4 regions of the Pseudoneobacillus rhizolycopersici genome follow, and region 2 is predicted to be linked to each of the others. Evidence: riboswitches for the same ligand, from Rfam matches in the RefSeq annotation. Region 2 holds a riboswitch; each other region holds the start of a gene.
What was found. A riboswitch is a leader RNA that binds a small molecule or an ion and turns the genes downstream of it on or off. The one in region 2 is predicted to bind cyclic di-GMP.
Positions count from the first base shown of each region.

Region 1: linked by a shared signal. The riboswitch ahead of ACX9YW_RS18385 (GGDEF domain-containing protein) and the one ahead of ACX9YW_RS07450 (DUF192 domain-containing protein) in region 2 are both predicted to bind cyclic di-GMP.
Region 3: linked by a shared signal. The riboswitch ahead of sinI (DNA-binding anti-repressor SinI) and the one ahead of ACX9YW_RS07450 (DUF192 domain-containing protein) in region 2 are both predicted to bind cyclic di-GMP.
Region 4: linked by a shared signal. The riboswitch ahead of ACX9YW_RS04885 (GGDEF domain-containing protein) and the one ahead of ACX9YW_RS07450 (DUF192 domain-containing protein) in region 2 are both predicted to bind cyclic di-GMP.

Region 1 covers NZ_JBTOOE010000022.1:52,698-56,486, reverse strand. The annotation lists gene ACX9YW_RS18395 (AraC family transcriptional regulator) at 1-403, shown strand, start outside; gene ACX9YW_RS18390 (GyrI-like domain-containing protein) at 495-968, shown strand; gene ACX9YW_RS18385 (GGDEF domain-containing protein) at 1,104-1,940, opposite strand; cyclic di-GMP riboswitch class I at 2,014-2,099, opposite strand; gene ACX9YW_RS18380 (EAL domain-containing protein) at 2,116-3,789, opposite strand, start outside.
Region 2 covers NZ_JBTOOE010000005.1:80,886-84,674, reverse strand. The annotation lists gene ACX9YW_RS07455 (DUF418 domain-containing protein) at 1-1,138, shown strand, start outside; cyclic di-GMP riboswitch class I at 1,373-1,459, shown strand; gene ACX9YW_RS07450 (DUF192 domain-containing protein) at 1,550-1,891, shown strand; gene ACX9YW_RS07445 (Flp family type IVb pilin) at 1,908-2,096, shown strand; gene ACX9YW_RS07440 (A24 family peptidase) at 2,207-2,731, shown strand; gene ACX9YW_RS07435 (TadE/TadG family type IV pilus assembly protein) at 2,725-3,105, shown strand; gene ACX9YW_RS07430 (TadE/TadG family type IV pilus assembly protein) at 3,107-3,789, shown strand, end outside.
Region 3 covers NZ_JBTOOE010000009.1:88,496-92,284, forward strand. The annotation lists gene ACX9YW_RS11535 (S8 family serine peptidase) at 1-432, opposite strand, end outside; gene galE (UDP-glucose 4-epimerase GalE) at 710-1,717, opposite strand; gene ACX9YW_RS11545 (helix-turn-helix domain-containing protein) at 1,934-2,263, shown strand; gene sinI (DNA-binding anti-repressor SinI) at 2,316-2,462, opposite strand; cyclic di-GMP riboswitch class I at 2,494-2,589, opposite strand; gene ACX9YW_RS11555 (DUF5658 family protein) at 2,861-3,163, opposite strand; gene ACX9YW_RS11560 (TVP38/TMEM64 family protein) at 3,195-3,789, opposite strand, start outside.
Region 4 covers NZ_JBTOOE010000003.1:94,407-98,195, reverse strand. The annotation lists gene ACX9YW_RS04890 (metallophosphoesterase family protein) at 1-122, shown strand, start outside; gene ACX9YW_RS04885 (GGDEF domain-containing protein) at 255-1,502, opposite strand; cyclic di-GMP riboswitch class I at 1,655-1,740, opposite strand; gene fumC (class II fumarate hydratase) at 1,992-3,380, shown strand; gene ACX9YW_RS04875 (acetolactate synthase large subunit) at 3,442-3,789, opposite strand, start outside.

The DNA of each region.
Region 1 (3,789 bases), on a different contig from region 2:
CCCATCATTATGGGAATCGTTTCTTTTAAACATGGACCAAATTCAAGGGAAAACCGACAGTAGAATAACCTATGGAATTGGACGACCTACAGGTGGGGGCATTCATTTTTCCTACATGGCTTGTATGGAAGTCCATTCGGGGAATACGCCCATACCAACGGGGATGATTGGTTCAGAGGTCCCAGGAGGAACGTATGCAGTCTTTACCTATTACGGCAACTCACAAAACATACCTAAGCTAGCAAACTATATTTATGGTTCATGGTTACCTACTACCACCTATCGGTTAAATTTCGGAGTCGAAATGGAGGTGTACAATGAAAGTTGGAAGAAAAGTGAAAGTGATGAAATAGGAGTGGAAATATGGGTTCCGATTCACGAGATTGAATCTCCTGTAGAGTGACCATAAGATTTCCGCAAAAAATATCAAAAATTTCAAGATATGGGTTAGTACAATAAAGATAGATAGACATTTTTTTTAGCGGAGGGATATCATGTTAACTAGTAATCATTTAGGTTTCCAACTCGTATCAAAAGAAGAATTTAAAGTGGTTGGTATGGAACTATCTGGTCCATACAGTGAACTATCACAAATCGGACCATTATGGGGTAAATTTGTAAGCCGTATTCCAGAAATATCGGCAATCGTAAACCCTCAGGTATCAATTGGATTAACCAACGATCGTCCAAGCGATTTTACTTACTATACCGCAGTTGAAGTGTCCGAAACGACCAATGTTCCAGCAGGAATGATGGTTCTGACCATCCCTGCTGCTACCTATGCAGTCTTCACACATAAAGGATTAACGGAGAATCTAGGAGAAACAATTAACAACGCTCGCAAAACCATAGTAGAATCAGGTTATACCATTGACCATACAGCCTTCTGGTTCGAACGCTATGATAAAAGATATAACCCCACATCAGCACAGTCGGAATTTGATTTATATTTTCCTATCATAAAATAGCTTAACGTGGTGCCTGGCACCAACCACCTATGAAGCCACCATTTGTCCAATAGAAGCCCTCTATTGGACATTTTGAGCTCTTCCTACTGCCATAATTACCCATCATTCTCAAATCGTCCCCCTATTCCCATCCCATCACGTAACGATTACTTGGTTTCGGCCATTTTCTTTGGCTTTGTATAGGGCTTTGTCGGCTTTTCCGATAAATTCTTGGACGATTTCTCCTTGGTATTTGGATAAACCCATACTAATCGTGATAGATATTCTTTCATTTTTATACGTAAATGATGATTGTTCAACCTCTTTACGGATGTTTTCTGCTAATCTTATTCCTTCGCCTACTTCTGTGTTTGGCAAAACAATAGCAAATTCCTCGCCCCCAAACCGAACATACGCATCAGAACTTCTAACATTAGTTTTAATGATGTTTGAAATCTGTTTTAAGACCTCGTCACCACATTGATGGCCATGATGGTCATTTACCTTTTTAAAATAGTCAATATCCAACATAATAAGGATCAAGGGACTATTTTCTCTTTGACTATACGGAATCACTTTTTCAAGAATTAAGTCGAAATACCTTCGATTGTATAATCCAGTCAACGAATCGATGATGACTAGTTTTTGCATCTTCTTCAATACCCTGATATGCTCCATACGAAAATGAGTAACCGTTAGCAGAATCGCTCCATTCATTAAGGACTCCAAAAACAAAGCAATCAACTCAATACTACTTGAAAAGCCTTCACCCCAAAAATACGTCCCATATTTTAAAAGACTATAGAAACAGGCAACTCCAACAGCGACCTTCCATTTTGGATACATAATGACTATCAATATATTAGGAATCAAATAAATGGACCAAACAAATGTTGATAGCCGTCGCATTTCTTCACTCAAATGGACATGAATAATGATAGGCAAAATTGAAATAACTACCATTACCAACAAATATAATATTTTACGAATCAATCTTTTTACCTCTTACGAACGTATTTTTTTCTATAAAAAAAGACTAATCAGTCCGATTAGTCTACTTTAAATCATCGGAAACTGGCTGGCATCATCCTAAGGATCTTAGCCCCTCTAGTTTTGCGTCTTCATCTTTCGATAAATTTGCCTTTTCATTATTATACCGTTTAAAAATCTATTTTCTTTGAAAATATTCATAATTATTTTCTGTCACCATTTTATAGGTAGCCGGCCCAATATTATTATTCATTAAGACTGCAAAACTATTAAGAATTCCGTTAATATATGTCGATTCATGCTCTCCAATCATAAATTCAATACCATATTCAGTAATGTCCTCATTGTCTTCTTCTTTCCAAACAATACGCCCCATTACTTCAATGGTTTTATGGAGAATTTCTGTAGAAAACCGAAGGGTCATATCGCCCCTAACTGGCAGTTTCAAGGTAGAAAGAAAGCGAAGCCCACCGATACTCATATCGTATATTAAAACTTTTGCCTTTCCTAAATGCAATGTTTTACCTCCAATAGAGAGAAGTGTCATTTCTGCTTCAAGTGGATAAGGGAAACTTACTCGAAAGTGTTTTCTTTTTCTTTGCTTTTCTTTTAATAATGGATCGATTGGTTGTAGGACTTTTTGCTGCATTAGAGGTTCAAATTCTTCAACTGGAACTGGACGACTAAATAAATAACCTTGAGAAAGTAGGCAATGTTCTTTCTGAAGTAATTTTAATTGTCCCATCTTTTCGACTCCTTCGGCAACCACATCTATTTTCAAACTGTTTGCCAAATAAATAATCGACTTTACAATAAACAAGTTATGCTGGGATTCGGTCATATTTTGGATAAACGATTTATCAATTTTGATGACATCAAAAGGGAAAAGAGCTAAATAGGATAAAGAAGAATAACCTTTTCCGAAATCATCTAATGAAATTCTAATGCCCATCTGCTTGATTGATTGAATTGTTTCTTTTACCACTTCTTCATTGTTCAATAGGGTCGTCTCAGTAATTTCGAATTCGATTTCACTTGGGCTAATCTCTGCTTTTTGGATCGTTTGTTCAACATATTCCAGCCAATTTTTTTTCATAAAATGGATAGCGGAAATATTGATCGAAATGGGTACCGTACAAAACATGGCATCTTTCCATTTTCTTAATTGTTGGCATACTTGATTTAATACCCAATCTTCAATTCTGGTAATGAATCCATTCTCTTCGGCGATTTGAAGAAATTCCTTCGGTGAAATAAGTCCCCATTTCGGATGTTCCCATCGTATAAGAGCCTCTGCGCTGTCAATCCTACCAGTTTTTGTATCCACCCTAGGCTGATAATACAAAACCAACTCATTATTCCCTATTGCTTTTTGTAAATCACGGCCTAAGCTAAATAACTTGTATGACTCAATACTACTGGACGGAGAAATAATCATATAATTGTTCTTCCCTTGCATTTCCGCTTTATATAAAGCAATATCAGCATTCCGCAATAATTCCTGCGGATTTTCTCCGTCCTCGGGATAAATACTAATTCCGATACTTACGGTGATGAATAATTCATAACCGTTAATATAAAATGGGTCTTTTAAACTAAGAAGGATCTTTTCCGCAAAATCTTTTAGGTAGTCAAACGAATCCATTTTAGTAAGTAAAATACCAAACTCATCCCCACCAAGTCTAGCAAAAAAATCACGGGGAGCTAAATAGGACGAAATACGGTCAGTAAATACTTTAAGAATTTCATCCCCAAGAGTATGTCCGAGCGTATCGTTTATATATTTAAAGTTATCAATATCAAGGAGCATAATCGAAAATTTCTTATCCTCATCATGTATGTCCACTGTAAG
Region 2 (3,789 bases):
GAAGGAACGAATACAATCGATTGATGCAATGAGGGGATTCGCAATCCTTGGGATTTTTTTAACAAACATGATCGCATTTCATTCACCTGTACTTTATTTGAATCCATACTTATGGTGGAGTTCAAAATCCGATCAAACAATTTATAGTTTAATCGATTTTTTTGTACAAGCCAGCTTTTATCCACTTTTTGCCATGCTTTTCGGATTTGGTTTAATGATTATGAGGGAAAGATCAATCGAACGAGGATTTTCCTTTACTCCAATTGCGATGAGAAGGCTCTTAATGCTTTTAGTCATCGGTTGTATTCACGCCTTCCTCATTTGGCATGGAGATATATTAATAATATATGCACTGTTCGGATTTGTTGCCTTGCTGTTTTTGGGTTTGAGTGGAAAAGCATTGCTATGGATTGGAGTGCTTACCTATCTGATTCCCAATATTTTATTTGGTCTGCTATTATTTCTTGCTAGCCTATTTTCACCCACTGATCATTTCGCCAATCATGACAAAGCGAATCAAGCGGCGGCTATATATCAACATGGTAGCTATTCCGAAATAACCGTACAACGGATCCAAGATTGGAGTTATGTTAATAATCTTGAGAACTTAATCGTTTTATTTTTTGGGATATTTCCGCTTATTTTAATAGGGGCCGGGATTGCGAAATTAAAATGGGTTAAAAATATGATCGAACATAAAAAGCGTTTTAAGTTGTTGTTAGTGATTTTTTTGCTGGCAGGAAGCTTATTAAAGTTGCTGCCATATGCTGTTCGCAATTTATTCTCTGAATATATTCAAGATATCTTTGGTGGACCTTTGTTGGCAGTATCTTATGCAATCCTCTTCATTCTATTGATAGAGAAACATACTACTATTTTAAAACCGTTTCAAGCAGTCGGAAAAATGGCGATGAGTAATTATTTATTTCAATCCTTTGTAGCTACACTCATTTTCTATAGCTATGGTTTGGGGCTTTATGGAAAAATATCGGTTGGAACAGGAACACTATTAGTTCTAGTAATCTTTATCGTGCAAGCTCTAATTAGTATATATTGGGTAAAAAACCATTATTATGGTCCAATCGAATGGGTGTGGCGAGCTGTTACTTATTGGAAAATTCCTAAATGGAAGAAATAAAGTGTAGGACAAAGTGACCTGAATTCGACAAAGTTCTTGTATAAAATGGCTCGGATTTACTAGAAATGCTACAAATTTTTTTAAAAAGCCTAAATTCTATTAAATACATGAGGGTAAATAGACCTAAAGTGTGGGTCTATTAAATTAGTCCTTTGGTTCGATTTTCAAAAAAAATGAAAAATACTATCATAAAAGCAAGAGATCAGTCGAAATAATAGGACAAAAAACACTGAATCTCGATAAAGGCAAAACTGACGAAAGTCAGTGACGCAAAGCTACAGGGGCTAAGGTGCAAAAGCACTATGCCAGCCAGTTACCGAAAGATCAGGGTGTATTCATTGTGTTCTAATGAACCCCCCTTTCGGTAAAGGTGGGGTTATTTGAGTTGTATGCAAAATTGGAGGTGTAACAATGAAAGCCGTGAACCTATCAAATGGTACGGAAATAGCAACGGAGATTTCATTAGCCCATTCATTTTTTAAGAGATTAAAAGGCCTAATGTTTTCAACTAGTTTGCCTGAAGGTCACGGAATGCATATCCAACCCTGCCAATCCATCCATACCTTTTTTATGAACTATCCAATTGATGTCCTGTACCTCAACAAAGATTACGAGATTGTTGGGCTACAAGAATCCTTTCCACCCTCAAAAATTGGACAAGTCTATAAAGCAGGTCACTCTGTACTAGAACTGCCTCCAGGAACTTTACAGAAAACAGGAACGAAAGTCGGACACAAAATTAAATTAATATGAAGGGGTTGTATTGAAAATGATGAAAAAGATCAAAGCTTTATTCGTTGAAGAGCAAGGGCAAGGTATGACGGAGTATGGTCTTGTACTTGGAGTTGTAGCAGTAGCTGCAATCGCTATTATTGGTTTAATGGGAGAACAGATTAAAGGATTATTTGATGATATGTTTGGAAAGGTAGACGGAATTAAAGATAAGATTACTCCTTAATAAGAAGTTTAAAGTAAATAAATTTCTTATATTTTCACTGGCCTTGCGTTGAAAAATACGTGAGGCTATTTTTAATCAAAGACTTACTCTTTTGAAAGGGGTAAAGAAAAATGTGGTTAAATCTTGTATTAATTTCTCTGCTGGTCATATGTGTAACAACTGATTTAAAAAACCGAAAAATTTATAATAAGGTTTTACTTCCAGCCTTTGTTATCGCAATGATTTATCACGTTATAACAGCTGGTTTAGCGGGATTAACTAGCTCTATATTAGGTGCTCTCGTAGGCTTCTCCATTTTACTAATTCCCTACTTCATGGGTGGTATGGGTGCAGGTGATGTCAAATTATTAGCGGTGATAGGAGCAATCAAAGGAATAGGCTTTGTTTTAACGACGGCAATATTTATGGCGGTTGCTGGAGGAATAATTGGCCTTTGTATTCTATTGTTTAGAAAGGGCGTTATTTTTCGCTTAAAACAGATTTTTTATTTTATGGTTTTTAGAAGACAAGGTGTTGAAAGCCCTTTTGGTTTTGATAAAGAAGGATTAAGAACGAATTTTCCTTATGGAGTGGCAATTGCAATAGGAGCATTGATAGCCATCTATGATCCCTATAAGGACCTATTCTTATGGTAAGGAATGAAAAAGGACAATCCATAGTGGAAATGGCATTAGTCCTTCCCGTTCTTTTACTGCTTTTAGTAGGAATATTCGATTTTGGAAGAACAGTATATTCTTTTTCCAAACTTCACATGGCAGCCCAAGAAACGGTCCGAAAAGCGGGATTAGGTGCCACCGATTTGGAGATTACTCAATTTGCGAAGAATTATCTCCAACAAAGTGATGGCACTCTTCAGGTAACCATAACACCAACTCAGGCAAATCGAAAATCGGGGGAATATGTAAAAGTGACCTTGAAAAATCCGCTTAAGTTGAACACACCATTATTATCAAAAATAATACCCCTTCCTGAATATATTGAAGCAAATTCAACAGTGAGGGTGGAATAGGATGAAAAAATTAATAAAATTCGTAAATAATGAACGAGGAAATGTCTTGGTAATGGTGACACTCTCGTTTATCAGCCTATTGGGGATGGCAGGACTGGGAATCGATGCTGGTTTAATGTACATGACGAAAACTCACTTGCAAAAAACGGCCAATGCTGCGGTTCTATCTGGGGCACAAGAATTAACAACAAAAGAGGAACGAGTTAAAACAGTAGTCAATGATATCTTGAAAGCACATAAGGAGGAACACTCTCTAGAAGGTCTACAAGTGCTAATGGAGAACAAGGTTTCGATTGATTTGAAAAAAACAGTCAAGCTTACCTTTGCTAGATTATTTGGGTTTGACGAAGTAAATGTGCGGGCACATGCCGCTGCAGGAATTCGACCTATTGGTAGGGCAATAGGAGCTGCCCCTTTGGGAGTCGATGAACGGGTTCCACTTGAATACGGAACAATCCAAAAGTTAAAGGTGACTTCGGCTGAAAATATAGGTGGGAATTTTGGGATATTAGCGTTAGGAGGTCCGGGGGCCAGAACATATGAAGAAAACCTTCGGTATGGCTATCGAGAGGAAATCAAAGTAGGTATGGTCATCAATACTGAGACAGGGAATATTGCCGGGAAAACGGAAACAGTTGTTAAAGAGCTCGTTGACGGTTGCCCTTTTACTCCAGTTGAAGCAAT
Region 3 (3,789 bases), on a different contig from region 2:
TGCTACACCCGGTTGTGCTTCAATGGCTGGAATTTTTCCATATTCTACTTCTGCACTAAATCCATTTACAACAGTGGTAAATTGGTTTAATACTTTGGCTTTAATTTTTAAAGAATTTAAAGCAGAAATTACTTTCTTTTGTGCCGCTAAAGCATCCGCTTCAAGATTTAGTTTAGTAGTTTTGTTCAAATCACTATACTTTACGCCTTGTTTTTGAGCGTAATCAATTGCAGGTTTTGCTGATAATTCAACTACGACGCGAACCTTTTCATTTTCTGCATAAGTTTTTTCGGTATCGACTAACTTAGGAGCTGAGATATCAACAGATTGTTCTTTAGTAGGTGCAACAGGAACTGGACCTGCAGCATAGGCTGCACCATTTGAAAGTGCTAGTAGAGATGCAAATAATATTGATGTGCTCTTCTTTAACAAATCATTTCCCCCCGAATCAAAATAATATGTAGAAACTAGCAAACTCTCCTCCTTTAATAATATTCCAAAAATTCATTCTCTAGGTGCTATTCCTAATATTCTGATAGTTAGGATTATACTATAAATTGCCAAAATGGTAAAGATGTCATACTATAGTCTGATATATTTTTTTGAAATTTTTTTCTATTCTATTTGTTTAAGAATCTGCAAAAAGAAACCACGGCTTCTGCCGTGGTTCCTCTGTTAGATTTATATTTTTCAAGGGTACTTATTTTTGTTAATAACCTTCTGGATTTGCTTTCTGCCATTTCCACGAGTCGCGACACATTTCTTCAATTCCTCTTGTGGCCGCCCATTCAAGCTGATCACGGGCTTTACTCGGATTTGCATAGCAAATGGCAATATCCCCAGGTCTTCGATCAACAATTTGATAAGGAATCTTCACGCCAGAAGCTTTTTCAAAAGCGGCGACAATTTCTAGAACGCTATAGCCTGTTCCGGTTCCAAGGTTATAGGCTTCGACCCCTGTTGTCCCAAGGATTTTTTGAAGTGCCTTTAAATGGCCATCCGCCAAATCCACTACATGGATGTAATCCCGTACTCCTGAACCGTCTACTGTAGGATAATCGTTACCAAACACACGCAACTCAGGAAGCTTACCCACCGCTACTTGAGTAATAAACGGCATAAGGTTATTGGGAATACCATTCGGGTCTTCACCAATTCGCCCACATTCATGTGCACCAATTGGATTGAAATAGCGTAATAGAGCTATGCTCCAACTACTATCCGCAACATATAAATCTCGTAAAATTTCTTCAATCATCAACTTTGTTCGCCCATAAGGATTCGTTGCACCTAGAGGGAAATCTTCAGAAATCGGCACTGTGTCAGGCATTCCGTACACTGTCGCGGATGAACTGAACACTAGGTTCTTCACATTATATTGCTTCATCACATCGCAAAGAACTAACGTTCCTGTAATATTATTATGATAATAATGAAGTGGAATGGATACTGACTCTCCCACAGCCTTCAATCCAGCAAAGTGAATAACCGCTTCGATTGAGTGATTTTGAAAAACCTTCTCCACCTCTTCGCGATTCAGCAGATCGGCTTGGTAAAACGCAAAATCCTTTCCGGTAATTTCCTTCACTCTTATTAATGACTCTATCTTACTATTTGAAAAGTTATCCAAAACAACTAAATCAAAACCCGCATTAAGCAATTCCACACAAGTATGGCTACCAATATAACCGGCACCACCCGTAACCAAAATTGACATCATCCAACAACTCCTACCCTAAACTCCTACCAACTATCATTATACCCAAAATGGATAATCAATGGAAGAATACTTTAGCGCTTTAAAGGATGTGGGGACTGTCCCCACATCCTTTAAAGCGCTAAAGTTTGTGAATGTTTTGAAAATGGATAATATGAAATTATTTCGTTTTCTGATATAATAGGAAAAAGTAAATGTTAAAGTGAGTGAAGCTCTATGATTGGTGAACGTATTAAGCAACTTCGAGTCGAAAAGAAGATGTCCCTTTCCGAGCTAGCCGAGAAAGCAGGGGTCGCTAAATCGTATTTAAGTGCGATTGAACGAAACTTACAATCTAATCCGTCTATTCAGTTTTTAGAGAAGGTATCCAGCGTTCTTGAGGTTTCTGTGGATTACCTCATAAACGATTCGATAGAGAGAGAAGATTTAGATTCTGATTGGCTAAAGCTTGTCCAAGAGGCAATGGAATCGGGGATATCCAAGAACCAGTTCCGCGAATTCTTGGAATTTAATAAATGGAGAATAACCCAGTCCAAAAATGAATAAATTAAAAAAGAGTATTTCCATCACTTCAGAAATACTCTTTATTATTTGTTATTCATTTTTCTAACAATAGCTCCTTTACTTCATTTTGGTGAAAAAAGTCTCGAATAGTAGCTAATTCGATCCCGAGTCTTTTGGCTTCCATAATTAGTTCTAACCATTCCTTATCTAATTCTTGTGCCCAACTTGTTCTACTTTTCACTTTATCTCCCCCAAAATACGTTAAAAGTACCTCAGGTAATCCAGCCATCATCGTAGTGTCGTTTCGACAGTACCTTAGATCTGTGACTTTGCGTCCCTACTTTTCAATAGGTTTGCCCTTTTCTGACTTAAGCCATAAGTATTAGCGATAAGGTAATTATATCTAGTTCTTCTTGATTAGCATGTCGTTTATTGTAATAGGTCTAAAGTTTGTTTTATCATATTTCCGACATTTTCTTCCATATATTTATCTATTTTCCACCTAGTAATCAATTTTATTAAAATTCGGAAAATTTAACTGTCGTGATTTTAGCGAAAGCGCTATCATTTTGTCGATATTTCTTGGTAAAAAATGGGCATGTCCACTATTCGATTCTAAAATGGGGTTTTAACACCGTTTTACATATTAATGACTAGGGCAATCCAATACGAATGTTTAAGGCAAACTAACGTATATATAATAGAAGAAACTAGTAGTAAACTTTTAAGGACAACAGACTTTGGCTCTTTTATAAGGAAGTAAATGATTAGCAACAAAAACGACAATGATAACTTTACACCGATAAATAATAATGGATCCACTTCGTATAAATAATTCATTATTGGGTTCAACTCTTCGATATTTCCAGTGATAAGACCTACATAAGTCACGAATCCATCAAATACATTAATAAATGCTAGATACATAAATAAGTAAAACACAAATTCGCATCCTTTCCTTCTATTAGCGTTTTCAAGGCTGAACAATTTGTTGATCTGCTAGTTGATTTTGTTTCATCCTACGGCCAATCAGAATAGCAATGCTCAAAAAGTAAGTCGCATAAATCACGATAGATATCCATTTTTGATTCCCAATAAGGCTGCCTGCTATCGTAAAGATGAAGATTGCAGGCAGTTTTCCTAATAAGGAAGCCCCTAAAAAAACCTGCCATTTTACTTTACTGACTCCCGAAACAATATTGACAATTGGGGATGGAATAACAGGAATAGCACGTGCAATGAGAATGCCAAGGAAAGCATTGTTCTCAAACATTCCTTCATAGTCTTGCAGTTTTGGATATTTTTGAAGATAACCTTGCATCCATTCTTGAAAACCGAACCGAGCTAATAGGAACATCACCATTATTCCCACCCCGATACCTATGAACGAAATACCGGTCCCCAACCAGATTCCAAAAACCGAACCGATCATTCCTGCTAAGACGACATAGGGGATAACAGGGAAGAAGACGAGTATAGCCACAAATAGCATACTAATCGGTATGGCTATATAAGCTTCGGATCTGACAGCACTTAGTAATTCGGCTTTAAAGGTGATTCCAAGGTAT
Region 4 (3,789 bases), on a different contig from region 2:
TTGAAAAAGAAATCCAAATCGCCACTGAAATGGGCATGCCTTATGTAGAACCATATGCGATGGAATTACGCGAGGCCATTTATCGATGGTCACAAAGAGGAAAAGCAATACTAGGAAAATAAAGATAATGCCAATCCAAGGGACAATAATAGTAGCCTCGATGTTTCTCTTAATGAATCAGGAAGCAAATGCAGGGAAAGACATCAATAATATTTACAACAAAAATGGATGGGTTACAATCCATCCATTTTTTATTATATAAAATACATATGTTTGTGTAATTTATCCTCCAAAGTCTTCATATTTTCCGCCAACACAAGTTGATTTTTTCCGGATTTTTTGGCAGCATATAAGGCTATATCTGCTGATTTTTTCAATGAATCTACTGATTTCCCATGATGCGGATAAGTTGCTACCCCTGTACTAAAAGAAACATGGAATTGCTTATTCGCCACATGAATTGGGGTATTTTGATAAAAATTGATAAGGCTTTCGTGAAGGTAGGTCACTTCATACTGCTGATTGGTGGTAATCAAAATCATAAACTCGTCACCGGCATACCGATAACCTTCAATATTGGCCCCACAAACGCTTTTGATTCCATTTGCCAAGACCCGTAAATATAAATCACCTACATCGTGACCGTAATTATCATTAACTTTTTTTAAATTGTCGGAATCAATCATTATTAAAGTAATCTCTTGGTCAGATTCTGTCATAAGCCTTGATAAGTCCACATGGAAGGCACGATGATTCTTCAGGCCCGTTAGCTCATCTGTTTGCGACATTTTATAGATTTTTTCGTATAATCTAGCTGTTTCAATGGAGTTGATTACTTGAGTTCCGATAATTTGTAGAAGTTCCTCATGTTCAGTCCGATAAGCAAAATCCGAATAACTTTGCGCTGAAATAACCCCTCTGACATGATCATCTATAATGACAGGAATAAATAGACAGGAACTTGTCTCCCGCTCACCAAAAGTCGCAGCTGCACCGTAAACTAAAGATTGTGGGGCTTTTTTTAGATGAATGATTTCCCTGGATTTTATGACTTCCGAGGCATAATTCTCGCCAAATTCAATGCTTTCTTTTGGATAAAACTTACCATTATCAACGATAAATTCAAAATGAACATGACTGTCCCCCTCATTATATAAGGCGATATAGAAAGCATCTGTAGCCATAACTTGGGATACCATTTCATATGCCTTGTTAAGCAGAATATCCTCGTCCAATGTTTTACTGCATACTTGGGCAAAGTCATGGAGAATTTTGTAATGTTTATTTAGCCATGTCACATTTTCCATTTGTAGATGAATTTGCTGTAATTGATAAAAAATCGATCCTACTACTTCCTTTTCTTGCTTAGTCTCCAATTGTTTATCTATAAGCTTCAATATATCCTGAGATATCATTTCTTTTTCAGTTCCTATTTTGTCTAGCATTTTGTTAATCAAGTTAAAAATTAGCTCACTGCCATTCAGTTGATTGATATTTACCATATTAAGACACTTCCTAAAATTTATTTCAATCAATAAATGTTTAAATTTTCTGACTTTAAATACCAACCAAGACCTGAACAATGTATCAAAACCGAAATAAAATGATAAAAAAAGACTAACCGTATCCGAATTAGCCTGTAGTTTTACAATATAACGGTAACTGGCTGGCGTTATCATGCAGACTTTAGCCCCTATAGTTTTGCGCCCTCATTTTTCAATAAGTTTGCCTTTTCTTTTAAAAAAAGAAATATGAAAGATTATAAATCTTTCATTTATATATAAATATATATTGCTTTTCTTCCCTAGTCAATGAACGGGATGGGCTTTTTACGGATTATAGAGTTAATTTTTTTCAACATTTTTTTCCATTTTTCTACTAATCTTGCAGCTTCTCTTAACAATATCTAGCTCCATTTTTTCCGGATATACTTTTACAAATTTCTACATATTATTAAAGTAGGTACAAGCAATTTTTGACGAGGTGACAAAATGGATTATCGGATGGAAAAAGATACAATGGGTGAAGTCAAGGTTCCAATAGACCGCTATTGGGGGGCTCAGACTCAACGCAGCAAAGAGAATTTTCGAATCGGTACGGAACGGATGCCATTTGAGGTGATTGTTGCATTTGCCATTTTAAAACGTAGTGCCGCCATCGTAAATGAAAAGCTTGGCAAGCTCTCTGACCAAAAAGCGAAGGCAATTATTTATGCATGTGAAGAAATTATTTACGGAAAGCTGAATGATCATTTTCCTCTAGTTGTTTGGCAAACCGGAAGCGGAACCCAAAGTAATATGAATGTCAATGAAGTAATCGCAAATGTGGGTAGTAAATGGCTTCAAGCTCAGGGCATAAATGAGAAAATACATCCGAATGATGATGTTAATAAAAGTCAAAGCTCGAATGATACCTTTCCAACAGCTATGCATATCGCCGGTGTTACGGCCGTTAGGGAAACGCTGCTTCCAGCAATCAGGCAGTTAAAAGCAACTTTAATAAAGAAGGAAGAACAGTTTGTTGGTATTGTGAAAATTGGTCGAACCCATCTTCAGGATGCCACACCCCTTACCCTTGGGCAAGAGGTAAGTGGCTGGGTTTATATGTTAGAACGTTCTCTTGAGATGTTAAACGAATCTATTGAAAAAATGTACGCGCTAGCCATTGGTGGTACCGCAGTCGGCACAGGAATAAACGCTCATCCTAAGTTCGGTGAAATGGTTGCTTCCGAGATTGCCAATTATACGGGTATTAGCTTTTTCTCATCGTTTAATAAGTTCCATGCATTAACGAGTCATGACGAGATTAGTTTTGTGCATGGAGCAATGAAAGCTTTGGCTGCTGATTTGATGAAGATTGCCAATGATGTCAGGTGGCTTGCTAGTGGTCCTCGATGTGGGATAGGGGAAATTACTATCCCTGAAAACGAACCTGGTAGTTCGATTATGCCAGGGAAGGTAAACCCTACTCAAAGCGAAGCGTTAACGATGGTTGCGGTTCAAGTAATGGGAAATGATGCAGCAATCGGATTTGCAGCAAGCCAAGGGAATTTTGAATTAAATGTGTTCAAGCCTGTCATTATCTACAATTTCCTTCAATCCGTTCGTTTATTATCAGATGCAATCCGCTCTTTTGACGAGCACTGTGCAGTTGGAATTGAGGCAAATGAAGCGGTCATTACAAGGTATGTAAACGAATCATTAATGCTTGTTACTGCTCTAAATCCCCATATTGGCTATGAAAAGGCTGCTGCCATCGCAAAACATGCACACAAAGAAGGAATATCTTTAAAAGAGTCGGCGATAAATTTAGGAATCTTATCTGAAGACGAATTTGGCAGGTATGTAAAGCCAGAAGAGATGATTTCACCTAAGGAATAGCTATAAATAGCGCTCAGAGAGCAAAGTTCTCTGAGCGCTTACTTTGCAGTCTGTTCATTACTTATTCTAATACAACCTCAATGAATGAAATTTCTGCTGGCCTGTTTAACGAATCTTCTAAGGCCATGTCAAACTCCACTAGATTGTTTGCTTTAAAACCTAAAGCTCCAAAACTCGCGGCCAATTTTACAAAGTCAGGATTAGTAAAATCACTTCCGTAATCATTTCCTAATTTCGTCATCATCATTTGTTCCTCTAATTTTAATTTGGAATCATTAAGCAAAATAATGATAAATGAAACACCTAATCGTTTGGCTGTCTCTAGTTCGGAAAAATTCATTAATGCCCCACCGTCACCCGTGATACAAATAACAGGATCATTCGGAGAAGCTAATTTAGCACCAATTGC